One region of the Saccharothrix sp. AJ9571 genome, then DNA from elsewhere that is predicted to be linked to it. Evidence: predicted binding sites of a transcription regulator. Region 1 holds the regulator's gene; each other region holds the start of a gene.

Region 1 (9,505 bases):
GCGGGTGCCGCCGACCATCGAGAAGATGCTGGACGCCTGGGGTGACGTGCAGTCGGGGCTGCACGAGTCGACCGAGGGCGCGCGGACCGCGGACGCGCTGGGCCTGGTCGAGCGGCGGCTGGCCGAAGGTGACCGCCGGCTGGCGCGGGCCGTCGACGAGGAGCGTGAGCTGCGGAAACTGCAGGTGCGGTGGGCGCCGTGGCTGGAGCTTTCACACGCGCTGCCGGCGGGCGCGATGCTGCTGATCGGGGCGTGGGCGTACACGCAGGGGTGGGCCGGGCTGGGCACGATCACCACGATGGTGTTGTACGTGCAGGTGCTGGCGGGTCCGCTGGACGAGCTGCTGTGGTGGATCGAGGATGTCCAGGTGTCGGCGACGGCGCTGCGACGGGTGATCGGCGTGCGGAACGCGGCTTCTCCGGTTTCCCCTGGATCCACGGTGCCTTCGGGTACGGAGATCGAGGTGCGCGACGTCCGGTTCGGGTACTCGGCGGACCGGGAGGTGCTGCACGGGATCACCCTGTCGATCCCGCGGGGCCAGCGGCTGGCGATCGTCGGCCCGTCGGGTGCGGGGAAGTCGACGCTGGGCAGGCTGCTGGCAGGCATCGCCACCCCCGGCTCGGGCTCGGTGACCATCGGCGGCGCGGAGGTCTCGCAGCTGCCGGAGGACGTGCTGCGGGGTGAGGTGCTGCTGTTGACGCAGGAGCACCACGTGTTCGCGGGCACCCTGCGGGAAAACCTCACGCTACCTGCGGGTTCGTGGTCGGATGCCGCCCTGTTCGACGCCCTGGACTCGGTGGGCGCGGGCTCCTGGTCCCGGTCCTTGCCGGACGGCCTGGACACCAAGGTCACCCCGGCCTCGGTGCCCGCCGCGATGGCGCAGCAACTGGCGCTGGCGCGCGTGGTGCTGGCGGACCCGCACACCCTGGTCCTGGACGAGGCGACCTCCCTGCTGGACACCGGCTCGGCGCGGGAGCTGGAACGCTCGCTTTCCCAGGTTCTCGCAGGTCGGACGGTCATCGCCATCGCGCACCGGCTGCACACCGCCGCCGCCTCGGACCGCGTCGCCGTCCTGGACGGCGGCACCATCACCGAACTGGGCAGCCACACCGACCTCCTAGCCGCCAACGGCCCCTACGCCCGCCTAGTCCAAACCGCCACCCCCTAACCCCCGCCCGACCCCCACACTCACGCACCCGAATCCCACGTTCAGACACGCGAGTCCCACGCTCGTGCACGCGAGTCCCACGTTCAGACACGCGAGTTCCACGCTCGTGCATCCGAACCCCACACTCGCGCAGCCGAGTTCCACATTCGTGACATCGCTGCATTCGTGACCGCCGCCGCGCGTCCTGGAACCCTTCCTGCGCTGAGGAAGCATCCCGAACGTGAATGTGAACTTTGTGCCAGGAGCGTTGCCGCGCACGGTAATCAGCCACAATCACCCGTCTGCGAATGTGACTTTTGTGCCACCCCGGAACCTCGAAAACCTTTGCGGATCAACGGATCCGGCCTCGCCGAGCCGCATCCCGCGCTGATCGTGATCGAGAGTGGCATGTGCCACTATTGATCAGACGAGAGGGGGCGTGGAGATGGTTCGACGACGGAATCAGCGGGCCTTCGTCCGGCTGATCAGGAGCAACCGCGACGTGGGCACCGTGATGATGCGCCTGGTCCGCGAGATCGACGAGGCCGAGTTCAGTGCCGCTGAGCTGCGGGAACTCGCCGATCTGCTGGCCGGGATCGCGGACGAGGCGCGTGAGCGCGCCGGGCGGATCGAAGGGGCGGGCAGGTGAGCGGCACGGCGGTCGACCCGGACTTCGACCAGGCGCTCCGCGAGGCGCTCGGCGAGCGGCTTCGGCAGCTCAGGCGCGCTCGGCAGCTCAGAAGGGAGGAAGTGTGCGCGCTGCTGCACAACGACCTGTCGATCGGCACGCTGGGCAGCTACGAGTCCGGCGCCCGGCGGTTGACGGTGTCACGGCTGGTGGAGCTGTGCGAAGTCCTCGGCACGACCGCGCACGAGGTGCTCGCCCAGGTCCACCGCGATCTGCGGCGCCCGGAGCTGAGTCTCCGGCTGCGGCTGAAGGTGATCACCCAGACCCAGGATCCGGAGCTGGGCCCACTTCAAGCGTGGGCGGAGGCGAGAGCCGCTGATGAGCACGCGGCTGCGGACCCGGTGATCGAGCTGGACGAGGTCACCCTCCGGCAGGCAGCCGTCCTGTGCGGCATGACCCCACTCCAACTCCTGCGCCGACTCCAGGAGGAGGCCGACTGATCCTGATCGAAAGACGCGTCTGCTGTTCGAAATCGAAGTGCTCGCGCCGGAAGGCGAGGCATCCGGAATGAACGTGGAACTCAGCTACCCGAGTGCGGAACTCAGGTGCGCGAACGTTGCACCCACTTGCCGAGCGCGGGACTCAACCGCCTCAACGTGAAACTCGCCCGCCCCAGCGCAGAACTCAGGTGCGCGAACGCGGAACTCGCTTGCCCCAACGAGAACTCGGCTGCCTGAACACGGAACTCGGCTGCCCCAGTGTGGAACTCGGCTATCGGAGCGCGGGATTCGGCTGCCTGAATGTGGAAATCAGCTGCGCGAGTGTGGAACTCGGCTACCTGAGTGCGGGACTCATTTGCCCCAGTGTGAAACTCGGGTGCCTAACGTGGGATTCGGTTGCGCGAGCGCGGGACTCGCCTGCCTCGAAGTGTAACTCAGCTGCCGGAGCGCGAAACTCGCTTGCCCCAACGTGAAACTCGGCCACCTGCGTAGAAATCCGCCCGCCCCGACACAAAATCCAGGCGCGCGAACGTGGAACTCACCTGTTCCAGTGCAGAACTCGCCTGCCCGAATGTGGGACTCGGCTACGCGAGTGTGGAACTCGCCTGCCTCAATGTGGAACTCGGGTGCCCGAGTGTGGAACTCGCCTGCCCCAACGTGAGACTCGGCCACATCGGCAGGAATTCGCCCGCCCCCAACACGAATCCAGATGCGCGAACGTGGAACTCGCCTGCCTCAACGTGGAACTCGGGTGCCTGAGTGTGGAACTCGGCTGCTCCAACGTGGGGTTAGCGGCGGGGGCGTGGGGGGCGCCAGACGACGAGGGCGGTTTGGTTTCGCATGGGGACGAGGTCTTTGCGGTATGAGGCGTGTACCGCGGCGGCGGCCTGTTCGGCGGCGGCGTAGGCCGAGGCGAGTTCTTCGGTCAGCTCCGCGACCCGCGAACGCAGGGCGTCGACCTCGTTTTCCAGGTCGATGATCCGCTTGATCCCGGCGAGGTTGACGCCCTGCTCCTGCGAGAGCCGTTGCACCTCGCGCAGGAGGGCGATGTCCCGCATGGAGTACCGCCGACCTCCCCCGGCCGTGCGGCCGGGGGAGACCAGGCCCTGGCGGTCGTAGGACCGCAGGGTCTGCGCGTGCAGCCCGGAGAGCTGGGCCGCCACGGAGATCACGAACACCGGGGTGTCTTCGTCCTGCGGCACGCCACCCGGCAGCGAAGAACCGAACATCTCAGCTCCGTTCCCTGATCAGGGCGGTGATCTCCGGACGCGGGTCGTGCTGCGCGGAGGCCTCCGCGTAACTCTCCAACGCCGCCCGCGCCTGGTCGTCCAGGCGGGCCGGCACCGCCACCTGCAGGGTGACCAGCAGGTCGCCCTGGGTGCCGTCTCGCTTGGTGATGCCCTTGCCGCGCACCCGCAGCACCCGCCCGCTCGAGGTGCCCGGCGGCACCTTGACCGAGACCTTGCCGTCGAGTGTCGGCACCGTGATGGTCCCACCCAGCGCCAGTTCGGTGAAGCTCACCGGCACGGTGATGGTCAGATCATTGCCCGATCGGCCGAACACCGTGTGCGGTGCCACGTGCACCCGGACGTAGAGGTCACCCGGTTGCGCGCCGCCCCGGCCCGGTTCGCCCTGCCCGGCCAGCCGGATGCGCTGGTCGTCGTCGACCCCGGCGGGGATCCGGACGGTCAGCGTGCGGGTGCGGGTGCTAATGCCCTCGCCACCGCACTCACCGCACGGGTTGTCGATGATGGTGCCGCGGCCGCGGCAGTCCCGGCACGGCTCCGAGAAGGCGAACGCCCCCTGGCTCCGGCTGACCAGCCCCGATCCGCCACAGGTCCCGCAGGTCCGCGGCGTGGTGCCCGGCTTGGCGCCGTTGCCACCACAGGTGCCGCAGGTCGCCGGGCTGGACAACCGCAGTGGCAGGGTCGCGCCCTTGACCGCCTCGATGAAGTCGATCCGGACGTCGGTCTCCACGTCGGCGCCCCGCTGCGCGCGGCTCGCCGTGGCACCGGCGGCCCCGCGACGGCCGAACAGGCCGCCGAGGATGTCACCGAGGCCACCGAAACCCCCGCTTTGCCCGGCGGCGTTTCCGAACATATCGCCGAAGTCGGTGCCACCGGCTCCGCCTCCGGGAAACCCGAAACCCCCGGGGCCGCCCGACCCGAAAAGGCGCCTGGCCTCGTCGTACTCCTTGCGCTTGGTGCTGTCGGACAGCACGCCGTACGCCTCGGACACGGCCTTGAACTTCTTCTCGGCCTCGGCGTTGCCCGAGTTGGCGTCCGGGTGGTTCTCCTTCGCCAGCTTGCGGTAGGCCTTCTTGATCTCATCCGCGGAGGCGTCGGAGGAGACGCCCAGTTCGCGGTAGAAATCCTTGCCGATCCACTCCCGAGCACTCATCGGGCGTCTCCTCCCTCCGGACTTCCGTCAGCGACTGTTCTCATCAAGGGGCAGCTCACCGGACTGCGTGGCGTCCAGTTCCGGCGCCGATTCCGGCTCCGGCGCGACCTCAGGCGAGGCCGAGGCCGAGGCCGCGGGCGCAGGCGCGGGTGCCTCGCCGGGCTCGTGGTCGGTCACGCCGACCAGCGCCGCCCGCAGCACCCGATCGCCGAAGCGGTAGCCGCGGCGCATCACCAGGGTCACCGTCGGACCGGCCACCTCGGACGAGGTGTTGTGCTGCACCGCCTCGTGCACGCTCGGGTCGAAGGGCTCGCCCTCCGCGCCGAACGGCTCGAGCCCGGCCCGCTGCAGGCTGGCCACCAGCTTGTCGGCCACCGCCTTGAACGCGCCGGTGAGGTCGCCGTGCTGGTCCGCCCGCTCGAGGTCGTCGAGCAGCGGCAGCAGGTCGCCGACCACGCCCGCCTTCGCGGCGTTGACCACCTGCTCGCGGTCGCGGTCCACCCGGCGGCGGTAGTTGGTGTACTCGGCCTGAAGCCGCTGGAGGTCCGCGGTGCGTTCCTCCAGCTGCTTCTCCAGGTCGGACACCGGCTCCACCGCCGCGTCCACGATGGTCTCCCCGAGCGAGGGACCCGCGTGCTTGCCCGCCACGGGCGCTTCCTCCTCTTCGAGCACCGGCTGCTCGCGCAGCTCACCGGTCACCGGGTCGATCTTGCGGCGATCGCGCACCACGACTCGCGGCTCCTCTGGTTCTTCACCGATCCCGTGCCGGGGACCCTCGGAGTTTTCGCGATTCGCGTGGGTCACTTCTTCTCGCCCTCCGCGCCCTTCTTGTCGTCCTCGTCCACGATCTCGGCGTCGACCACGTCGTCCGCCTTGGCCGAAGAGGACCCAGCCGAAGCACCCGCGTCACCACCGGCCGCGCCGGCGGCCTCCTGGGCGGCGTTCGCGTTGGCGTAGAGCGCGGTGCCCAGTTCCTGCGAAGCGGTGTTCAGCTTCTCGATGGCCTCGCGGATCTTGGCCGAGTCGGTGCCCTTGAGCGCCTCGTTGGCCTCGTCGATCGCGGTCTTGACCTTGCCCTTGAGCTCGTCGGGCAGCTTGTCCTCGTTGTCCTTGACGAACTTCTCGGTCTGGTAGACCAGCGTCTCGGCCTGGTTGCGGGTCTCCGCTTCCTCGCGGCGCTGCTTGTCCTCCTCGGCGTGCGCCTCGGCGTCCTTGACCATGCGCTCGATGTCGTCCTTCGGCAGCGCGGAGCCACCGGTGATCGTCATCGACTGTTCCTTGTTGGTGCCCAGGTCCTTCGCGGTCACGTGCACGATGCCGTTGGCGTCGATGTCGAAGGTGACCTCGATCTGCGGCACGCCACGCGGCGCGGGCGGCAGCCCGGTCAGCTCGAACATGCCGAGCTTCTTGTTGTGCGCGGCGATCTCCCGCTCACCCTGGAAGACCTGGATCTGCACCGAGGGCTGGTTGTCGTCCGCGGTGGAGAAGATCTCCGAACGCTTGGTCGGGATGGTGGTGTTGCGCTCGATGAGCTTGGTGAACACCCCGCCCTTGGTCTCGATGCCCAGCGACAGCGGGGTCACGTCGAGCAGCAGGACGTCCTTGACCTCGCCCTTGAGCACACCGGCCTGCAGCGCCGCGCCGACCGCGACGACCTCGTCCGGGTTCACGCCCTTGTTCGGCTCGCGGCCGCCGGTCAGCTCCTTGACCAGGTCGGAGACCGCGGGCATGCGGGTGGAACCACCGACGAGCACCACGTGGTCGATGTCGCCGACGGCGACCCCGGCGTCGCGGATGACGTTGTTGAACGGCTTGCGGGTGCGCTCGAGCAGGTCCGAGGTGATCCGCTGGAACTCGGCGCGGGACAGCTGCTCGTCGAGGAACAGCGGGTTCTTGTCCGAGTCCACGGTGATGTAGGGCAGGTTGATGCCCGCGGAGTTCGAGCTGGACAGCTCGATCTTCGCCTTCTCGGCCGCCTCGCGGATGCGCTGCAGCGCCATCTTGTCCTTGGTGAGGTCGATGCCGTTGGAGGCCTTGAACTTGTCGACCAGCCAGGTGACGATGCGCTCGTCCCAGTCGTCACCACCGAGGTGGTTGTCACCGGAGGTGGCCCGGACCTCGACCACGCCTTCGCCGATCTCCAGCAGCGAGACGTCGAACGTACCGCCACCGAGGTCGAAGACCAGGATGGTCTGTTCCTTCTCGCCCTTGTCCAGGCCGTAGGCCAAGGCGGCCGCGGTCGGCTCGTTGACGATGCGGAGCACGTTCAGCCCGGCGATCTGGCCGGCTTCCTTGGTGGCCTGCCGCTGCGCGTCCTCGAAGTACGCGGGCACGGTGATCACCGCGTCGGTGATCTCCTCACCGAGGTAGGACTCGGCGTCGCGCTTGAGCTTCATCAGCACGCGCGCGCTGATCTCCTGCGAGGTGTAGGCCTTGCCGTCGATCTCGGTCTTCCAGTCGGTGCCGACGTGCCGCTTCACCGAGCGGATCGTCCGGTCGACGTTGGTGACGGCCTGGTTCTTCGCGGGCTGCCCGGTCAGCACTTCGCCGTTCTTGGCGAAGGCGACGATGGACGGGGTCGTCCGCGAACCTTCCGAGTTGGCGATGACCGTCGGCTCGCCGCCCTCCAGGACGGCGACGACCGAGTTGGTCGTACCGAGGTCGATGCCGACCGCTCGCGCCATGGTTCGTTCCCTCTCTCTGTGCTTCTGGGTTCGTGCGCCCGCCGTGGTTGAGCGGTGCTCACTCAAGTTCTAACCGGAGCCCCGCCACTTGGTCAACTAGGACTTGAGCGGAGGGGGCTCAACCTTTCTGCTGGCTCAACGTACCGGGTCCGCCGGTTGTTCCCGGCGGGTGCCACCGATTTCCGGGAGCGCGCCGTTGACCAGGTACTCCGCCGCTCGCCGTACCCGCTGCCCCCTGCGCAGCGGGTACGGCGAGCACGGTCAGGCCCGGTGCGGCAGCCGGATCACGCGGTGCGGACCGTCACGTCACCGGCCGACGCGTCGACCTCCAGCGCGTGCGGCGCGTCGGCGGTGGTCGGCACCGAGATGTGGGTCTCGCCCGCCCTGGCCTCGGTCCGCACCCGGTACGCGCCCTGCGGCACGGTGACCGTCACGTTCCCCGCGCTCGCCGTCACCTTCGCGTCGGCCGCCGTGGCCAAGCCGATGTCGACGTTGCCCGCCGAGGCTTCCACCTGGGCCGAACCGGCGAGCTGGTCGAGCACCACCCGACCGGCCGCCGCGCGCACGTCGGTCGCCCCGGCACCGGTGATGGTCACGTCCCCCGCCGCGAGGCTGCCGGTGATCGGCAACGCGGCCGGGATGACCACGTCGTAGTCCACCGAGCAGTCGTCACCGCACTTGTCGAGCACGAGCGTGTCGCCGTCGACCCGGTGCGACCGCCCCGGCCGGTCACCCCGGTAGTGGACCTCGCGCCGCAGTGAGACCGGCGCCCCCTTCTCCACCCGGATCTTCACCTCGCCGGCGGGCACGTCGAACCGCACCTTGGTGATCTGCTCCGGCACCGGCGTGCCGTCGCTGAACGTCTCCCCCGGCGTCATCGAGGCGCACCCCGTCAGCGTCAGCGCCGACACCGCCACCCCGGTCAGCACCCAGCCTGCTTTCCCCATTGCCCCTGATCCCCTTCGTTCGTTCAGGCCTGGCGGACGGTGACGTCACCGCTGTCGGTGTCCAGCTGGAGCAGCACGGCCGCGCCGCTGCCCCCGGTCGGGATCGAGATGTCCCGGTTCCCGCTGTCGCTGTTGCCCTCCACCCGGTACGAGCCCGCGGGGACGGCTACCTCGACGTGCCCGCTGTCGGCCTGCGCGCGGACCTCCTGCGCGGCGGCCATGGTCAGCTCGACGTCCCCGGAATCCGCGTCCGCCTCGACCCGGCCCTTGATGCCGGTGCCGGTGATGTGCCCCGAATCGGCGGTGACCTTCACCGCTTCGCCGATGTCGGCGAGCGTGATGTCCCCCGAAGAAGCCTGCACGGTGACCGGGCCCGGCACGTTGCGCACCTCGACGTCGCCGGAGTCGGCGCTCACGTCCGCGCTGGCCACGCCGGTCAGCACGACCGCGCCGGAGTCGGCGTGCCCCGTCACCGCTGTCCCCATCGGCACGACCACGTCGTAGTCCACCGAGCACCAGTCGCCGCAGTCGGCGAGCACCAGCTCGTTCCCCTCGACCGAGTAGCTCTGGCCCGGCTCGCCCCAGCGGTAGTCGAAGCGCTGGACGACCGTGCTCTCCCGCACGTCCGCGGTGCGGATGTGCACGTTGCCCGAGTCGGACGCGATCCGCACCCGCTGGACCGGCTCGCTGACCTGCGCCGTTGCCTCGCTGGTCGAGGGCCACCACCACCCCAGCCCGATCGCCGCTCCGGCCACGATCAACGCGATACCGCCGATGGCTAGCCCAGGCCGCGCCATTGAGTCCTCCCGATGCAGGTTTCTTCTGTGCACAAAGCTAGGGCTCGGACGGCCTTCGGTACATCGGGGTGAACCCCCGGATGTCCCCGGGGGTTGTCCCTACCCCTGCCCGGGGTGCGCCGCGCCGATAGCCTTTGGCGGTAGCCCACGTAGGAGGAGGACTGGAATGCCTCAACCGCCCAACCCGTACGACTTCCTGCCCGAGGTGCCGGAGTTCACCGTGCGCAGCGGCGATCTGGCCGAGGGCGCCGCGCTGGCCACGCCGCAGCTGAGCGGCATCTTCGGGGCCGGCGGCGACGACGTCTCGCCGGAGCTGTCGTGGGAGGGCTTTCCCGCGGAGACCAAGAGCTTCGCGGTCACCTGCTACGACCCCGACGCCCCGACCGCCAGCGGGTTCTGGCA
Region 2 (9,505 bases), 430 kb from region 1:
CACCGAGCTTGCCGACCTCGGCCAGCAGGGCGTCGGTGCCCTGGGCGGCGTCGGCGATGGTGACCACGATCTGGTTGGTCTTCGCGTCCTTGCCGATCGAGGTGTGGGCCACCGCGGGCACGGCCTCGAGCGCGGTCTGCGCGGACTCCAGCTGGGCCGCCGAGTACTTGACCACCTTGGCGACCGCGCCGGTCGCGGCGACCCGCTCGGCGGCGGTCGCGTCGAGCACGTTCACCACCGGGGTGCCGTCGGCCTCGAAGAACCCACCGGCCTGGCGGTCGCCGAGCGCGCCGAGCGCGGTGGTCAGCGTCGTCGACCGGGCTTCCTGGGTGTTCAGCAACTGCTTCGCCTGGGCTTCGGTGAGGCCCTTCGCGGTGACCGAAGCGACGGCGGCGTCGGCGACCTCGGCCGCGTAACCGTCCACTCCGGCGGCCGCGGTGGCCGGGGTGAGGAAACCGATCGCCGTGGCTCCGGCCAGCAGCGCGACCGCGGACTGGGCGATGCGCCGCCGTCCCGTAGTGATCTTCATCCGGCAACTCACTTTCGCAGGGGACCGAACAGAAGCACCGGCCGTGACCGGCGAGACACAGTGTGTTCAGCGTCACCCGAAAGTGGAAGCGACTTTAGTCGGTAACTTGCCAACCAGGGCGGATCAGTTGGTAAATCACCGTTCAACGACAACAGGCCGCCCCCGGGTAACGGGGACGGCCTGTGGAAGGTCGCGTGGGACGCGCGAGCGGCGAGCGCTCAGCGGGTCTCCTTGTGGGTCCGGTGCGTACCGCAGTTCGGGCAGAACTTCTTCATCTCCAAGCGGTCCGGGTTGTTGCGCCGGTTCTTCTTGGTGATGTAGTTGCGGTGCTTGCACTCTTCGCACGCCAGCGTGATCTTCGGTCGCACGTCGGTCGCAGCCACGGCACTAGCCTCTCTCTACACAGAAAAGGTCCCCCGCAAGACGCACACACTGGTACGCACCACTCGGGGATCCAGGGGGCTGGCCCCCTGGCGGGGGTCCGGGGGTCCGACCCCCGGGATAACGGCGGAGCGAGCAAGGTTTGCGCAGTCCGCAAACAAGGCTCACCCACTCGCGTAGCGGTGGCCGGACTTGAACCGGCGACACAGCGATTATGAGCCGCTTGCTCTGCCAACTGAGCTACACCGCCGCACATGGCCCAAGCCGCGATACGCGCTTACGCATCGCGGCGTAGGTCACCGAGCCCCTTTACGGAATCGAACCGTAGACCTTCTCCTTACCATGGAGACGCTCTGCCGACTGAGCTAAAGGGGCCTGCTCTGTTCTTGCTCGAAAAGATTACCAAGTCCTCAGCGGCCACTCGAGCGGGGGGTCACTTTGGGCAAAACCTCAGGTCAGGAGGGTCAGCACGGTCTCGGTGTGCCGTCCGGGCGAGCGGGCCGTGCGGGCCAGCAGCCACGCCTCCAGCCGGTCCTCCGCGAGCGGGCGCGAGATGAGGTAGCCCTGCGCCACGTCGCAGCCCATCGCCTCCAGCTGGTCGCGTGCGACGTCGTCCTCGACGCCCTCCGCGACCACCGTCAGGCCCAGCGAATGGCCGAGTTCGACGATCGACCGCACCACCGCCAGATCGCCGAGGTCGGTGCCCATGCCCAGGACGAAGCTCTTGTCGATCTTGACCTGGTCGACCGGCAGCTGGCGCAGGTAGGCCAGCGACGAGTACCCGGTGCCGAAGTCGTCCACCGCCAGCACGATGCCCAGCGAGTGCAGCTCACGCAGGATCGGCAGCGCCTTCTGCGGGTCGGACATCACGCCGGACTCGGTCAGCTCGAAGGTGAGCAGTTCCGGCGGCACCTCGAAGCGGTCCAGCGCCTCGACCACCTTGCGCGGGAACTCCTCGTCGGCCAGGTTCCGGACGGACAGGTTGACCGCCGCGGAGATCCGCAGGCCCTCGTCGAGCCACTTGCGCACCCGCCGCAGCGACTGCTCCAGCACGAACTCGGTGAGCACGCCGATCAGGCCGGCCGCCTCGACCGCGGGCACGAACTCGTCCGGGTCGAGCTTGCCGAACTCCGGGTGCACCCAGCGGACCAGCGCCTCCACGCCCTGCACGTGCCGGTTCGGCAGCGTCACCTTGGGCTGGTAGTGCACGCTGACCTGGCCGTCCTCCACGGACTGGCGGAACTGCGTGACCATCTGGAACCGGCGCATGAAGATCTGGCCCATGCTCGGCACGTAGCCGCGGACCTCTTCCCCACCGCGGGTGGCCCGCACCGCCACATCGGCGCGCTGGAGCAGGGCGTCCACGTCGACCGCGTCCGCGCTCTCCTCCTCCGGCGTCGGCGAGGCGTAGCCAACCTTGGCGTTGGCTTCGACGGTCAGCCGGTCGACCGGGTAGGGCGCGGACAGCTCGGCGCGCAGGCGATCGGCGATCTCGTGCGCCTGCTCGGGCGTGCGCTCGACGATCAGCGCGGCGAACGAGGCGCCTTCGAGCCGGGCCAGCGGCACGTCGCTGCCGAGGGTGTCGCGGATGCGGCGGCCCGCGGCGATGACCATCCGGTCGGCCCAGGCGTATCCGAGCGCGTCGCTGACCGTGGAGAAGACGTCCAGCTCGATCCGGAGCACCACCGAGCCGAGGCGTTCGCGCAGCGGCTCGCGGGCCACCTGGCGGAAGCCGGGCCGGTTCAGGAGGCCGGTCAGCGGGTCGTGATAAGCGTCGTGGCGCAGGGTGGCGAGCAGGCGGCGGTTGTCCAGCGCGGTGGCAAGGTGGCTGGCCATGGTGCCGAGCAGCTGCACGTCCGACTTGCCGAACCCGCGCCAGCGGGACAGCCGGTCGTGCGCCTCGATGATGCCGAGCAGCTGGTTCGCGCTGCGCAACGGCACCACGAGCGCCTCCTGCGCACCGCGGTCCAGCAGCGCGCCGCGCACCTCGGGATTGGCTTCGGTGAGCCGGAAGTGCCGGACGTGCGCGCCGGGCAGGCGCACCAGCGGATCGTCGGCGGTGGTGTCCTCGGCGGGCAGCGGGTCGCCGGAGACGACCGCGCGCATGGCGTCGGTGGGCTCGAGCCGCAGCCGCAGCACCACGCGGCCGGCGGCGAGCTGGTCCTTGATGCGTTCGGCGATGGCGCCCCACTCGACGACGTCCACGCCGCGGCCGAAGTCGTCGGCACGGCTCGCCGGACGGGCGGCCGCCTGCTGACCGGACCGCGCGACCATCAGGCTCACGTCGGACAGCGCCTCCATGTCGCGCTGCTCGCGCAGCAGGTCGGAGTAGGCCCAGTAGAGCGCGGTCAGGCCGAGGAACACGGCCAGCACCAGCGGCCACGCCTCGGGCACGTGGAAGATCACCAGGTAGCCGGACAGGCCGACCGAGGAGTTGACGAAGCCGACGACCAGGATCCGGCCGGTCAGCCGCAGCGCGGTGCTGACCCGCATCCGGCGGCGCAGCACGCGGACCGCGGCGAGCGCGAGCAGGGTGCTGACCAGCGGCGCGGTGAGCGTGCCCGCCAGCGCGGCGACCCACGGCATGCCGTCGCCGCCGACGGCGAACTTGACCAGCCCGGCGACCGCGAAGGCGCCGGTGATCTCCAGGAGGAAGGCGCCGGCGTTGTAGAGCACGCGACCGCGTACCTTGCGAGCCAGCAGGGTGCCCACGCCCGCGATCAGGTGGGCCACCAGCACCACTTCGAACGGCGCGATGAAGAAACCGATCACCAGCGGAATCTCGGTGAAGGAGATGGTCCACGAGATGCCGCTGCGGACGTCGACGTTGATGCCGAGTTGTTCGGCGAGCAGGAAGGCCAGCGCCAGCACCGGGGTGATCCACCAGAGCATCGCCGAGCCCTCGAAGGGCAGCCACCAGCTGACCACCGCCGCGGTGACCAGGCCGACGGTCAGTACCGTCGCGGTGTAGACGCGGAATCGCCGTTCGTCGACCGCCGCCTCGTCCGTGGCTGTCGAAGGCACCGGGCCGGGGGTAGCGGTTCTGCCACCAGAGTCCGGCATGCAACCTCCTTACGGCCTGATCGCGAACGAGGGCTCACTGTACCCCGGAGGGGGTATCAGAGCCTCTTTCCGACCATTATGGGATCAGCTAAGGGTTAACTCCTAGCCAACCGCGTGGGCCCGGGGGAACCACCGGGGTGAAACGCGAGTGGTATTCGGGTCCCACTGCCCGGTAGCCCGGGTTACCTCCAGGGGACACCGAGGACTTGAATATGTGACGTGGACCTCATCGATTTTTCTGCCATCGCCACCGAACACGCCACTCGGCTCAAGGCCATCGACCCGCTGCTGCCCCCGCCGGGCGAGCTGCCGGACGACCAGGGCGTGCTGACCGCCGAAGCGAGCGGTTCCGCCGCGCTCGGGGTGCTCTCCTGCGAGAAGACCCCCGCCGACGCACCCGGCGCGCAGTGGCGCGCCCTGGTCGAGCACCGCCTGGACCTGCGCCTGGCCGGTCCGGACCCGGGCACCGCGCTGGGCCTGCTGCTGGAGAAGTGGCAGGAGCGCCTCGCCGAATCCGGGACCGAAGGCAGGGACTGGGAGACCGCGGCGGTCGTCATCCGCCCCAGCCGCGACTCGACCGGCTCCGGGGAACTGCTGCGCCACGGCTTCGCGCCGGTGCGGGTGGTCGCCGTCCGCCCGGCGGAACGGCACGGCCGCGGGCCGCGGCGGACGCCGGGGGTGGCCGTGCGCGCCGCCACCCGCAACGACGTGGCCAACGTCGTCGAACTGCTGCTGGAGCTGCAGCACTACGACGCGCAGTTCGGCGTCGCGACCGTGCGCGAGAGCACCGAGCGCGCGCTGACCTCCGAGGTCGAGGAAGTGCTCGCGAAGGACGAGCCGCTGCTGTGGATCGCCGAGGTGTACGGCAAGGCGCTCGGCGTGGCCAGGGTGCAGCTGCCGCCGGCGTCGGACTGGTCGAAGATCTACGTCGACCAGTCCGGGCGGCCGAAGATCGGGTACCTGACCTCGCTGAACGTCGCCGAGCAGGCCCGCAGCACCGGCGTCGGCACCGCGCTGGCCGCGCACGCGCACCAGGTCTTCGACACCGAAGGCGTGGACCTCGCGCTGCTGCACCACGCGCTGGCCAATCCGCGGTCCACCCCGTTCTGGTACGCGCAGGGTTACCGCCCGCTGTGGACCTACTGGTACCGCCGTCCCGCCGTGCGATAGAACTGTGTTCACCGCATTCCGCACAGGCCGGAGACCCCCGTTGACCGAACACACCGATTCCGCACCCGAAGCCCCGGCCGGGGTGGACACCGAAAAGCCGTCCTCGGCCCGGGTCTACGACTGGTACCTCGGCGGCACCCAGAACTGGGCGGTGGACCGGGAGTTCGGCAAACGCCTGGAAGAGCAGTGGCCGCACGTCAAACCGGGCGCCAGGCACAACCGCGAGTTCATGAACCGCGCGGTGCGGGCGGCGCTGGACGCGGGCATCCGGCAGTTCCTCGACCTCGGTTCCGGGGTGCCGACCGCGGGCAACGTGCACGAGGTGATCCGCGAGGAGCTGGGCGAGGACCAGCGCGCGACGGTGGTCTACGTCGACTACGAGGCCGTTGCCACCGCGCACGCCACCCTCATCCTGGAGCGGCAGGACGCCACCGGCTGGGCCGGGCACGTCCAGGAGGACATGCGCAACCCGAAGGCGATCTTCCACCACCCCACCACGCGCCGGCTGATCGACTTCGACCAGCCGGTGTGCGTGCTGATGATGGCGGTGCTGCACTTCGTCGGGCCCGACGACGACCCGGCGGGGCTGGTGCGGGCCTACCGCGACCGGCTCGCGCCGGGGAGCTGGCTGGCGCTGTCGCAGATGTCGGTCGGCGGCACCACCGGTGAGGAAGCCGAGGGCGTGCGGAAGTTCGCCGCGCAGTACCGGAACACGCAGAACCCGGTCTGGTTGCGCGATTGCGAGGAGATCGAGCACTGGATCGCCGACTGGAACCTGCTGGAGCCGGGCGTCACGCACCTGCCCGACTGGCGCCCGGACCGCGAGCTGACCGCCCGCGAGGCGAAGGCACGGCCGTTCGCCTGGTGCTTCGTCGCCGAGAAGCCGTAGGCGGATTTATTCCCCGGAACCGCTCGCTACGGGCGAACAGCCAGGGGAAACAAACCGGGGCTCCGGAAAGTTGAGCTGAGCAGACTCAACTGAGAAGGAGCATTCGATGACCGACACCCGGCTCCTGCCCGTACTCCCCCTCGATTCCGACGTGGTGCTGCCCGGCATGGTCGTGCCGTTCGACCTGACCGAAGCCGAGACGCGCGCCGCGGTGGAGTCCGCGCAGGCCAAATCCCAGGGCGTCACCGTGCCCGGCATCCGGACCGCCCCCAAGGCGGAGGTGCTGATCGTGCCGCGCGTCGACGGCGAGTACGCCGAGATGGGCACGGTCGCCACCGTCGAGCGCATCGGCCGGGTCCCCGGCGGCAAGGCCGTCGTGGTCCTGCGCGGTCTCCGGCGGGCCCACGCCGGCGCGACCGGCGACGGCCCCGGCGCGGCCCGGTGGGTGCACGCCGAAAACGCCGTCGAACTGCCCGCCGACGAACAGGGCAAGCAGCTCGCCGGTGAGTACAAGGCCGTGGTGCTCTCGGTGCTCGAGCAGCGCGGCGTCTGGCAGATGCTGGACGCGGTGCAGGAGCTCGAGGACCCGTCGGCGCTGGCGGACCTGGCGGGCAACGCGCCCTACCTGGACCTGGAGCAGAAGCTCGAACTGCTGCGCACGCTGGACGTCACCGCGCGCCTGGAGAAGGCGCTGGAGTGGACCCGCGAGCACCTGGCCGAGCTGGAAGTGACCGACACGATCCGCAAGGACGTGGCCGAGGGCATGGAGAAGCAGCAGAAGGAGTTCCTGCTGCGCCGCCAGCTCGAGGCGATCCGCAAGGAGCTCGGCGAGCTGGACGGCAGCGGTGAGGACGACGACTACCGCTCCCGCGTGGAGTCGGCCGAACTGCCCGAGCACGTGCGCAAGGCCGCGCTGGCCGAGGTCGACAAGCTGGAGCGCACCTCCGACCAGTCGCCGGAGGGCGGCTGGATCCGCACCTGGCTGGACACGGTGCTGGAGATGCCGTGGAACACCACCACCGAGGACGCCTACGACATCGCCGAGGCGCGTGCGGTGCTCGACACCGACCACGCGGGCCTGGACGACGTCAAGGAACGCATTATCGAGTACTTGGCGGTGCGGAAGCGCCGCTCGGACCAGGCAGCGCGAAGCTTGCGCAGCTCCGTTGAGGGTGGTGGCGGGCGACGGGCGGGCTCAGGAGCGGTCGTCGGTGGACGGCGCTCTGGCGCGGTTTTGGCGCTCGCGGGTCCTCCCGGGGTCGGCAAGACCTCGCTGGGTAAGTCGATCGCGAAGGCGATGGGCCGCAAGTTCGTCCGGGTGGCGCTCGGCGGCATCCGCGACGAAGCCGAGATCCGCGGGCACCGGCGGACCTACGTCGGCGCGCTGCCCGGCCGGGTGGTGCGGGCGATCAAGGAAGCCGGGTCGATGAACCCGGTGGTGCTGCTCGACGAGATCGACAAGGTGGGCGCCGACTACCGCGGCGACCCGACCGCGGCGCTGCTCGAAGTGCTGGACCCGGAGCAGAACCACACCTTCCGCGACCACTACCTCGAGGTCGAGCTGGACCTGTCGGACGTGGTGTTCCTGGCCACGGCCAACGCGCTGGAGACCATCCCCGGGCCGCTGCTGGACCGGATGGAGCTGGTCACCCTCGACGGCTACACCGAGCACGAGAAGGTCACCATCGGCCGCGACCACCTGCTGCCGCGTGAGCTGGAGCGGGCCGGGCTGGCCGAGGGCGACGTGACGCTGACCGACGCGGCGCTCAGCCGGATCGCGGCGGAGTACACGCGGGAGGCGGGTGTCCGCGCGGCGAACCGCACGATCGCGAAGGTGCTGCGCAAGATCACCACGAAGGTGGCGCTGAACGAGCTCGAGCTGCCGGTCGCGGTGGACGCGGGCGACCTGGACGCCTACCTCGGGCGGCCGCGGCACCTGCCGGAGTCCTCGCTGCCGGCGTCGACCCAGCGGACCTCGATCCCGGGTGTGGCGACCGGGCTGGCGGTGACCGGCGCCGGGGGTGACGTGCTCTACGTGGAGGCGTCGCTGTCGGACAAGGAAACCGGCGGCACCGGGTTGTCCCTGACCGGGCAGCTGGGCGACGTGATGAAGGAGTCGGCGCACATCGCGCTGTCCTACCTGCGCTCACGGGGTGCCGAGCTGGAGCTGCCGGTCGGTGACCTGGCCGAACGCGGGATCCACATCCACGTGCCGGCGGGCGCGGTGCCGAAGGACGGGCCGTCGGCCGGGGTCACCATGACCACCGCACTGGCGTCCCTGCTCTCGGGCCGGGTCGTGCGGGCCGACGTGGCGATGACCGGTGAGGTGTCGCTGACCGGGCGGGTGCTGCCGATCGGCGGGGTGAAGCAGAAGCTGCTCGCCGCGCACCGGGCCGGGATGAAGACCGTGGTCATCCCGCAGCGCAACGAGCCGGACCTGGACGACGTGCCCGCCGAGGTGCTCGCCGAACTGGACGTGCACCCGGTGGCGTCGGTGCGGGAGGTACTGGAACTCGCGCTGGCCCCGGCGGCCACGCCGGTCAAGCAAGCCGCCTGAGCCAGGCCGGGAGTGCGGGGGCCGCTGGGCCCCCGCACTCTCACCTGCGGTTCTGCTGCTCCCGCGAGTGGAGGTCGCCGACGAAGCGGCCGCGGCCGCCGGTCATCTCCGGGACCGAAAGCATGCGGGTGGGACGCTCGTCGTCCTCTTCCTCGGGCTCGGGCTTTTCGTCTTCGTCGTCGTCCTTGTTCCGGTTCTTCAGGCGCTTGACCACGAAGACGACCACGGCCAGCACCACCAGGCCGATGACCGCCTTCTGGAAGATGCCGGCGTACTCCTCCATGACGTGCCAGTTGGCGCCGAGGATGTAGCCCGCGACCACGAAGATGGTGTTCCAGATCAGGCTGCCGAGCGTGGTCAGCGACAGGAACTTCCACACCGGCATCTTCTCGATCCCGGCAGGCAGCGAGATCATGCTGCGGAACAGCGGGATCATCCGGCCGAAGAAGACCGCCTTGGTGCCGTGCTTGGCGAACCACTTCTCGGTCTTGTCGAAGTCCGAGCCCTTGACCAGCGGGATCTTGCAGATCAGCGCCCGGCAGCGCTCCCGGCCGAGCAGCGCGCCCAGGTAGTAGACGATCAGCGCGCCGACCACCGAACCCAGCGTGGTCCAGATCAGCGCCTCGGCCAGGCTGAACGTGCCCTGGCTGGCGGAGAAGCCGGCCAGCGGCAGCACCAGTTCACTGGGGATGGGCGGGAAGAGGTTGTCGAGCCCGACGATGACGGCCGCGCCCACCCCTCCGAGCGTGTCCATCAGACTCACCGCCCATCCGGCGAGCCCTCCCATCTCCGGGGCTTGCTGGGCGAGTTGCGTGATCATCGGCGGCCTTTCATGGTCGTCTGCACCTGCCAACGAACCTACGAACCACTCGAGTTCCGGACATTGCGGTGAGGCCTCCCATATCCGGTCGGGTAC
Region 3 (9,505 bases), 150 kb from region 1:
CTCGTTGAACTTGCTGTTGAACCAGGTCTTCATCCCCCAGCCGGTCGCGCTGAGCAGGAACATCAGGCTGGCCAGCACGATCGCGGTGATCCGGCCCGCCTTGGTGGCCTGGTCGTGGTGGCGCTGCTTCTTCTCCTGCAGCCGGGTCTGCGGAGCCGAGGTCTCCTCTTCTTCCGGCTGTGCCTCGGCGTTCAGGTGCTCCAGCGGGTGCGGCCGCGGCTTGGCCGGGCGCCCGCCTTCGCCGGGGTGCGCCACGCGCTGCAGCTTCGTGCGCGTCTGCTCGATCAGCTTGACCGGCGCCGCGGTGAAGCGGCTCATCCGCTCCTTGCGCTTGGCCTCTTCGGCCTGCATCTCGTCGTGCGCGGCGGAGAACCGGGCCAGCGAGTTGTCGATCTTGCGGCGGTACATCGTCGCGTCGTCGAGCGGCTCCATCTGGTCGGTCATGATCAGCCGGTCCTCGGCGGACGGCTTGGGCCGTTCGGGACGCAGCGGCTTCGGCCGGGGCTCCGACTGCTGCGGCGACTTTTGCGGCGGCTTGGGTGGCTGCGGCTTAGGCGGCGGGGGCTGCTGCGCCTGCGGGCGCGGCGGCGGGGTGACCGGCGGGGTGACCGTGGTCTTCGCCTCCGGCGGCGACACCGGCGGGGGCGCGGGCTGACGCCGCGGCGGCCTCGGCGGAGCCGGCGGTGTGCGCGGGGGCGCCGGTGGGGCGGGCGCCTGCGCCGCGGGCGGCATGCCGTTCGCGGGCGGGCCAGGACGACGACGGACCGGGGCCCGCCGAGGCGGCACGCCGCCGGGGACCGGGTTCTGCCCGGTGACCGGACGCCGGCGCTGGGGCGGCATCTCTTCGTGCTTGTTGCGCGTCGGCGGCACCGGGCGCGGCAACCCGGGTGAGCTGGGGTGACCCGCCGGGCGCTGCCGGACCGGGGGCGGTGGCGGGGGCGGCTCGGGCTCCGGCTCCGGTTCGAACTCGGGCTCAGGTTCGGGTTCAGGTTCGGCCACCGGGGGTACCGGGTACTTGCCGGTTGCCTTGGCCATCACCTCGTTGACGCTGATGCCGCCGTAGGTGTCCATGGAACGCCGCCGCGACCTGCGAGAACGACCGGTGCCGGAGGAAAGGTGATCGTCAGGCACTCAGTCTCCCTTCAGCTCGGCGGTGGTGAGTCGACCACGTTCCTCGACTTGACTCGAAGTGGCGGGCTCCGGTGGATCATCGCCAGCCGGATGGCTTTCGTTATCCTACGGATACCCGCCGTTCGTGACGACACCATCCCGTGATGTTTTTACGCTCGGTGCCAGTTGGCCGGATGACCGCCACGTATCGACCAGCCATTATTACCGGCAGTGGGAAATCGGCTGACCCGGGGTTACCCACGGTGTCGAATGCGCCCGGGGTTTTCCGAATCCGGATAAGCCACCACATTCCGCCCCGCGCGTTTTGCCGCGTAAAGCAGGGCGTCGGCCTCGAGCAATCGTTCTTCCGCACGTCCCGGCCTCGTGGTCAGGCCGATGCTGACCGTGACGGCGAGCCCGGACTGCAGTCGCTGCCAGGCGTGCCGTGCCACGCGGACCCGCGCGCGCTCGGCCACCCGCAGCGCCTCCCGAACGCCCAAACCGGGCATGACCAGCACGAACTCCTCACCGCCGTACCGTGCGCAGAAGGCGCCGCGCGGCAGTTCGTGCTTCAGCAGCGCGGCCACGCTCCGGAGCACCCGATCACCGACGAGGTGGCCGAAGGTGTCGTTCACGTCCTTGAACAGGTCGATGTCCACCATCGCCACCGCCACCTCGCCGTCCGCGAGCTGCGCCAGGCGCCGGTCGAGGAAGCGGCGGTTGTAGCTCGCGGTCAGCGAGTCACGCTCGAGCGCGGAGCGAAGGTGCTGGTAGGCGCGTTCCCAGTTGCCCTGGGCGGCGAACAGGGAAGCGATGGTCTCGTGCAGCGCGGGCAGATCCCCGGCCTCGGTGTGGACTGCGATCCCGTCCTTGGACACCGCTTTCACCTCCGCCACCTGATGTTCGTCGTCGTGCAAGAGGCGGCGCTTGAGATATCGGGACGCGGCGGCGGCGAATATCGCTCAACCGGACGACGAAGCGTAACCGATTCACGATTTCGGACACGGAGCGAAGCCGTAAACGCGGCGATCGAGCAGAACTACGCGCTGCGAGCCGATCTGCTCGCCGATCGCGGCGCCCGCCCGCCGGACCGTCAGCGACACCGCCACCACGAACACCTCGCCCCGCGGCGGATCTTCGCCGTCGGGTGACCAGTCGGGGTCCGGGCGGACGGTGGACATCGCCGGGTAGATGTCCATGGTGAGGTCGCCGAGGTCGCACTCCTGGCCGGTGAAGTCCGGGTGCCGCGCGTCCTCGAGGAAGCGCTGCTGCTCCTCGGGCCCCTGGTCGCCCGCGCGGTTGAAATTGTCGAAGTAGCGGCTGATCAGGTCGGTGCCTGTCTCCTGCCGGGGTTGGAGCGGGGTCGTCCCGCACCCGGTGGCCAGCAGGGCGAGCGCCAGGCACACCACCGGTTTCCGCATGTGGTCAGGTTAGCGGGGCGGCGTTGAACTCCGGCGCCGTCTCCTGACCGGACATCGCCCCGATGGCCCGCATCACCTCGTCGGTCACCACCCGGCGGGCCGGGCCCGACTTGGGTTGCCCGGTGCCGCGGATCGGCGGGCCGAAGGTGACGGTGATCCGGTGCCACCGCGGCAACCGCCGCCCGACCGGCTGGAGCCGATCGGTGCCGGTCAGCGCGACCGGCACCACCGGCACGCCGGCCGTCAGCGCCAGCCACGCGACGCCGGTGCGACCGCGGTAGAGGCGGCCGTCGAGCGAGCGCGTGCCCTCGGGGTAGATGCCGAACACCTGGCCCTTCGCGAGCACGCCGAGCGCGGTTTCGAGGGCGCCCTGAGCGGCGCGGTGGGCACCTCGCTCGACCGGCACCGCGCCGGTCACGGTGAAGAACCAGCGGACGAGGCGGCCCTGGAGTCCGGTGCCCTGGAAGTACTCCGCCTTGGCGAGGAAGCGGACCCGCCGCCGGGTGACCAGCTGCAGGACCACGCTGTCGATGAAGGACAGGTGGTTGCTCGCGAGGATGACCGGGCCGGTGCGCGGCAGGTGCTCGTGGCCGTGCACCCGCGGCCGGAAGACCAGGCGGAACAGCAGTCGAAGAAGGATCACGTGCGCACTATAGCTCGTTTGGCGTCCGATCGTTCGGAAGCTAAACTACGCCCGTGAGCCCACGCCGGTCTGTCACCGATGCCCGCGATACCCGGTCCGCGATCCTGGCGCGCGGGGTCGAACTGGCGACCGTCGAAGGCCTCGACGGCCTGACCATCGGACGGCTGGCTGCCGACCTGGGCCTGTCGAAATCCGGGGTGCTGGGGCACTTCGGCGCCAAGGAAGCGCTGCAGCTCGCGGTGGTCGACACGGCAGCGGAGCAGTTCGGCCGGGCGGTCGTGGAGCCGTCCACCGGCACCACGCCGGGCCTGCCGCGCCTGCGGGCGCTGTGCCAGGCCTGGCTGACCCACCTGACCCAGCCGGCCGGCACCTTCTTCCTGGCCGCGGCGGCCGAGTTCGACCACCGCCCCGGCCCGGTGCGCGACGCCATCGCCGGGATGAGCGCGCTGTGGGAGCGGGACCTGCGCATGCACATCCGCCTGGCCCTCACCGACCGCACGCTGGAGGGCGATGCCGACCAGATCCTGTTCGACCTGACCGGCATCGTCCTCGCCGCGAACCACACCCTCCACCTGACCCGCGACGTGCGAGCCCTTACCTACGCCCAAACCGCCCTCACCCGACTCCTCACCCACACCTGACTCAGCCGCCGGGATGTAAAACTCCGGCGCCCCAACGCGAAACTCGCCTGCCTTGGTGTGGAATCCGGCCGCCCCAGCGCGGAGTTCAGGTGCGCGAGCGCGGAACTCGCCTACCCGAGTGCGGAACTCGGCTACCCGAGCGTGGAACTCGGCTGCCTCAACGTGGGACTCGGCTCCCCGAGTGTGGAACTCGGGTACCGGAGCGCGGGACTCGGCGCCTCAATGTGGGACTCGGCTGCACGAACGCGGAACTCGCGTGCCCGAACGTAGATCTCGACCGCTGGAACTCAAGTGCCTCAATGTGGAACTCGCTTGCCCCAACGTGGGACTCGCCTGCCGAGTGTGGGACTCGGCTGCCTGAGTGTGGGACTCGCGCGCCTGAACGTGGGACTCGCCTTTGGCGGCAGTTCGGGAGGTTCCACACTCAGGTAGCCGAGTCCCACGTTCAGGCAGGCGAGATCCACACTCGGGCAGGCGAGGCCCACGTTGAGGCAGGCGAGTTCCACACTCGGGTAGGCGAGGCCCACGTTAAGGCAGGCGAGTTCCACACTCGGGTAGGCGAGGCCCACGTTAAGGCAGGCGAGTTCCACACTCAGGTAGCCGAGTTCCGCGTTCAGGCATAAGAGATCCACACTCGGGTGGCGAGTCCCACGTCCAGACGGGCGAGTTCCACACTCAGGTAGCCGAGTTCCGCGTTCGGGCGGGTGAGTTCCACACTCGGGTGGGCGAGGCCTGCGGTTGGGTGGGTGAGGTTTGCGGTTGGGTGGGTGGGGTTTGCGTTAGTGCAGCGGGGTTCGACGTTTGGACAGGGTGGGGCGGCAGTTCAGTGCTGCATTCGGGTTGTCACGGTCGACAAGCGGGCGGGTGGGGTCGAGACTCGGGCAGCCGAGTCCGCACAGTCGTCGTGCAGTGGCGACCCGATCCCCCGGGGCCGCCGCTGCACGACCCGGGTCAGTCCACGGTGAACTGGTCGTAGCGGATCTGGGCGGCCGGCGTGCCTTCCTCCATCAGGCGCACCATGGTGGCCCGGATCATCGAGGGCGAGCCCGAGATCAGGACATCCGTGTTCGGCCACGGGCCCCGCCGGATCACGGCGTCCGCGAGGGTGCCCTGTTCGCCGTCGGGCACCTTGCCTTCTTCGGCCACCGGCACCACGGTCAGCCAGGGGTTCGTGGCGGCCAGCATCTTCAGCGTCGGCAGGTCGTACAGATCTTCCGCGGTCCGGCCGCCGAAGAACAGGTGCACCGGCGGATTCCGCTTCCACCGCGCCAGATCGTCCGCGATCGCCCGCAGCGGCGCCAATCCGGTGCCCCCGGCGACCAGCAGCAGTTTCCGGTTCTCCGCCTGCCGCACGGCGAGGGTGCCGAGCGCCGGGCCGATGCGCCATTCGTCACCGACCCTGGTGTGGTGCACGATCGACCGGCTCACCCAGCCGCCGTCCACCGCGCGCACGTGGAATTCCAGTACGCCGTCGGTGCGTGGCGCGGTGGCCGGGGAGAAGTACCGCCACATTCGCGGCCGTTGCGGCACCTGGACGCTCAAGTAATTGCCAGCGCGAAACGGTACCGGGTGTTTCGGCAGTACACGGATTATCGCTACGTTCGGGCTCGCCTTCCGGTGTTCCAGCACCCGCGCCGGCCACCAAGCCGGGCCTTTCTCCGCCTCCGCCGCCTCCCGCATGGACTTCGCGATGACGCCATAGGCATCGGTCCACGCACGTTCCACCTCCGAGGTCCAGTCGTCCTTCAGGAAACGCTTCAACGCGGTCAGCAACGCGATGCCGACGGCGTCGTAGTGGCGTGCGATCACGTCGAACTTGCGGTGGTCGCGCCCGAGCTGGTGCAGGAACGGCACCAGCTCGGCCGGCCGGTCCACCAGGCCGACCACGTGCACCAGCGCCCGCAGGAGCCGATCGCGCTGGGTGTTCATGTTGACGGGAAAAAGGGCCCTGGTCTCCGGGGAAACGGTGAAGAGCACGCCGTAGAAGAACTGCGCCAGTTCGACCGACTTCGGTTCCACCTTGGCAAAACTCTCATTGATCAACTTTGTCGTCCGGCTGGATTTGCCCCAGTTCGCCGGAATGGTCACGGGCAGCGCGTCGGGAAACATGGCGTGTACACCCATCGATGCGACGAATTCTCCAATCGATTCGAATGCGTCGTGATTTTTCAACACTCCCGTTTCCCCGACGGGGCTGGGACTCTACGACGCAAGTCGGCCGGTGGCGCCGATTCGCCACGCTTTCAGCTCGAATGGAGCAATATCGGTACTCGGTGTCGATTGGGGGTATTCACAGCGTGCGCCGCCGTTCGGGTGTTTTTGCGGGCGAGCGCGATTTTCCGCTTTTCGGCGTGAAAGGATCAGTCGATGGTGAAGGGGTCGTACTTGATCTGGTCCAGCGCGGTGCCCGCGACCAGCATGCGCGAAACCGTCGCCCGGATCATCGCCGGCGAGCCGGAGACCAGCACGTCGTGCTGGGGCCACGCGCCGTACTTCGTGATCACCTCGGCCAGCGTGCCCTGCTCGAACCCGGGCAGCCCGGGGTTGTTCTCCACCACCGGGACCACGGTCAGCCAGGGGTTCACCGCCGCCAGCGAGCGCAGTTCCTCCAGGTCGTACAGGTCCTCGCGGTCACGGCCGCCGTAGAAGAGCTTCACCTTCGGGTTTTCGCCCCACTGCGCCAGCTCGTCGAGCATCGCGCGCAGCGGCGCGACTCCGGTGCCGCCGGCGATCATCAGCACGTCCCGGCCGGACTCGCGGTCGACGGTCAGCCTGCCGAGCGGTGGCCCGAGCCGCCAGCGATCGCCCTGCGCGGTGTGGCTGACGATGGCGCGCGAGACCCAGCCGCCGTCGACCGCGCGGATGTGGAACTCGATCGACCCGTCGTCGCGCGGCGCGTTCGCCGGGGACAGGTACCGCCACAGCCGCGGGCGCTGCGGCACTTCCACGCTCAGGTACTGCCCGGCCTCGTACGGCACCGGCTGGTCCGGCTCGACCAGCACCAGCGCCAGGTCCCAGGTGAGCCGCCGGTGCTCGGCCACGGTCGCGGTCCACGAGCCGGGGTGCCGGTCGGCCGCGGCGGCCTCCTGCATCGCCCGCGCGATGATCGTGAACGCCTCGGCCCAGGCGCGCTCCACCTCCGGCGTCCAGTCCGGCCCGAGCTGCGTCTTCAGCGCGGCGAGCAGTGCGGTGCCGACCGCCTCGTAGTGGTTCGGGATGACGCCGAACTTGCGGTGGTCGCGGCCCAGCTGGCGCAAGAACGGCACCAGGTCGTCCGGGCGGTCGACCATCTGCACGATGTGCACCAGCGCGCGCACCAGCCTGCCCCGCTGGACCTCCATGTTGATCGGGAAGAAGTCCCTGGTGGCGGGCGCGAGGGTGAACAGCATCCCGTAGAAGAACTGGGAGATCTCCGGCGTGTACGGCTCGGCCTTCGCCCAGGTGTCACGGATCAGCCGCACCATCGCCGCGACGGCGGGCGGAGTCTGCCGCGTGGCGGCTGTCCTGGGTACTGGGCTGACCGGTTCGGCTGTCATCGCTGGCTGGTATCGGCTCCTGGTCCGGTTGCGTGGCGTGGTCGGTGGCGGCGGCGGGGACCGGTGGTCCACTGGTCCACATGCCGATTGTGGCCTGGATTATTCATTAATGCGCGTAGCTCTGGGTTCCGCCGACCGGGGCAGGCCAGCGGCTTGACCCAGGGGTGCCGGCGTAGGGAATATTCCCCCTTTCGGAATAAGTCGTTCGAGGTAAACAGGGCAGTGGTCCACCCCGGAGGGTAGCCGGAGACCGGGTAGGAGCCGATGACGTTGCTCCGGACGGGTGGTACTGAGTACGTCCGCCGTGTGATCGGTCACTGCTAAACTAGTTGCCACATACAACTAGTAACCCCCGGATTGTTTCGCCGGTGGCGCGAGGGGAAGGCTGGGCCGATGGGTCCGACGGACGAGGCCGCGCTCGAATTGGTACGGCAACTCAAAGTGAACGCGCAGTTGCAGCAGGCGTGGACCACGCACCTCTGGCAGGCCCAGAACGGGCTGCACCCCGCCTCCGCGTGGCTGCTCGCCGAACTCGCCCAGCTGGGCGAGTCGCGGCCGTCGGAACTGGCGAAGCGGCGCATGGTCGACGTCTCCGTGGTGAGCCGCCAGGTCGCGCAGCTGACCGCGGCCGGGCTGATCGAGCGCCGCCCCGCACCCGAGGACGGCCGGGCCGCGCTGATCCGGGTGTCCGAGCGGGGTGAGGAGGAGTTGCTCCACTGGCGGCGGCAGTACACCGACTTCCTCACCGACGCGCTCGCCGACTGGGCCCCCGGCGAGCTCGACGCCTTGACCGACCGGCTGAAGATGGCCAACGAAAGCCTGCGCGGCACCCTCGCCAAGCGCACCACCCCCCGCTGACCTGCCCCCACCCGCGCGAGGTCGCGCCGGTCACTGGAGGCCGGGTGCGCCGGGCCGCCCAACGGCACGGCGCACCCGGCCTCCAGTGACCGGCTCAAAGCGACCTCGCCGCCGTGCCGAAGGCACGGCCATGACATTGACAGGAACAGGCTCAACTTTTTTGACGTTGTGCATGTCGAGGACTTTTCCGGAAGGCTTGCGTCGAGCGACGCACGACATGAGGTGAGGGATGGACGCTTTCAACCCGACCACGAAGACCCAGCAGGCGATCTCGTCGGCTGCCCAGGCGGCGACCGTCGCAGGCAACCCGGACATCGCGCCGGCCCATCTGCTCGGTGCGCTGCTGGCCCAGGGCGAGGGCCTCGCCGGTCCGCTGCTGACCGCGGTCGGGGCGGACCCGGAGCTGGTGCACAAGGAGCTGGAGCCGATCACCCAGGCGCTGCCGTCCGCGACCGGCGCCACCGTCTCGCAGCCGCAGTTCGACACGCACGCGGTCAAGTCGATCACCCATGCGCAGAAGCTGGCCACCGAGCTCGGCGACGAGTACGTCTCCACCGAGCACCTGATGGTCGGCCTGGCCGCGCAGGGCGGTCAGGTGGCCGACCTGCTGAAGCGCCACGGTGCCACGCCGGACGCGCTGCGCGAGGCGTTCACCGCGGTCCGCGGCTCGGCCAGGATCACCAGCCCGGACCCGGAGGGGACGTTCAAGGCGCTGGAGAAGTACGGCGTCGACCTGACCGCGCGCGCCCGCGCGGGTGAGCTGGACCCGGTGATCGGCCGTGACACCGAGATCCGCCGCGTGGTGCAGGTGCTTTCGCGCCGGACCAAGAACAACCCGGTGCTGATCGGTGAGCCCGGCGTCGGCAAGACCGCCATCGTCGAGGGGCTCGCGCAGCGCATCGTCGCCGGTGACGTGCCCGAATCGCTGCGGGGCAAGCGCGTGGTCGCGCTCGACCTCGGCTCGATGGTGGCCGGGGCGAAGTTCCGCGGTGAGTTCGAGGAGCGGCTCAAGGCCGTGCTCAAGGAGATCACCGACTCGGCAGGCCGGGTGGTCACCTTCATCGACGAGCTGCACACCATCGTCGGCGCCGGGGCCACCGGCGAGGGCGCGATGGACGCGGGCAACATGATCAAGCCGATGCTCGCCCGCGGCGAGCTGCGCATGGTCGGTGCCACCACGCTGGACGAGTACCGCCAGCACATCGAGAAGGACGCCGCGCTGGAGCGCCGGTTCCAGCAGGTGCTGGTCGGCGAGCCGTCCACTGAGGACACGATCGGCATCCTGCGCGGGCTCAA

The links. The regulator HspR, encoded in region 1, represses chaperone genes until heat shock. The targets are predictions, from matches to a motif close to ANNTTGAGTNNNNNNNACTCAANNT.
Region 2: lon (endopeptidase La) is a predicted target of HspR. The motif match lies at 6,100-6,124, and genes of this name have one in related genera.
Region 3: clpB (ATP-dependent Clp protease ATP-binding subunit) is a predicted target of HspR. The motif match lies at 8,343-8,367, and genes of this name have one in related genera.

Annotation. Positions count from the first base shown of each region.
Region 1 is NZ_CP091382.1:2,266,579-2,276,083, forward strand. Features, by position in the region: gene L3Q67_RS09880 (ABC transporter ATP-binding protein) at 1-1,168, shown strand, start outside; gene L3Q67_RS09885 (hypothetical protein) at 1,593-1,796, shown strand; gene L3Q67_RS09890 (helix-turn-helix domain-containing protein) at 1,793-2,275, shown strand; gene L3Q67_RS09895 (heat shock protein transcriptional repressor HspR) at 3,064-3,504, opposite strand; gene dnaJ (molecular chaperone DnaJ) at 3,506-4,675, opposite strand; gene grpE (nucleotide exchange factor GrpE) at 4,703-5,434, opposite strand; gene dnaK (molecular chaperone DnaK) at 5,476-7,359, opposite strand; gene L3Q67_RS09915 (DUF4097 family beta strand repeat-containing protein) at 7,644-8,306, opposite strand; gene L3Q67_RS09920 (DUF4097 family beta strand repeat-containing protein) at 8,330-9,103, opposite strand; gene L3Q67_RS09925 (YbhB/YbcL family Raf kinase inhibitor-like protein) at 9,270-9,505, shown strand, end outside.
Region 2 is NZ_CP091382.1:1,831,698-1,841,202, forward strand. Features, by position in the region: gene L3Q67_RS07670 (S1 family peptidase) at 1-529, opposite strand, end outside; gene rpmG (50S ribosomal protein L33) at 748-912, opposite strand; tRNA gene L3Q67_RS07680 (tRNA-Met) at 1,088-1,160, opposite strand; tRNA gene L3Q67_RS07685 (tRNA-Thr) at 1,213-1,285, opposite strand; gene L3Q67_RS07690 (putative bifunctional diguanylate cyclase/phosphodiesterase) at 1,361-3,973, opposite strand; gene L3Q67_RS07695 (GNAT family N-acetyltransferase) at 4,193-5,143, shown strand; gene L3Q67_RS07700 (class I SAM-dependent methyltransferase) at 5,184-6,032, shown strand; gene lon (endopeptidase La) at 6,139-8,589, shown strand; partial or broken gene L3Q67_RS07710 (DedA family protein) at 8,779-9,409, opposite strand.
Region 3 is NZ_CP091382.1:2,121,552-2,131,056, forward strand. Features, by position in the region: gene L3Q67_RS09135 (LCP family protein) at 1-444, opposite strand, end outside; gene L3Q67_RS09140 (GGDEF domain-containing protein) at 1,365-2,006, opposite strand; gene L3Q67_RS09145 (hypothetical protein) at 2,100-2,531, opposite strand; gene L3Q67_RS09150 (lysophospholipid acyltransferase family protein) at 2,536-3,174, opposite strand; gene L3Q67_RS09155 (TetR/AcrR family transcriptional regulator) at 3,228-3,815, shown strand; gene L3Q67_RS09160 (globin domain-containing protein) at 4,767-5,924, opposite strand; gene L3Q67_RS09165 (globin domain-containing protein) at 6,176-7,351, opposite strand; gene L3Q67_RS09170 (MarR family winged helix-turn-helix transcriptional regulator) at 7,745-8,209, shown strand; gene clpB (ATP-dependent Clp protease ATP-binding subunit) at 8,439-9,505, shown strand, end outside.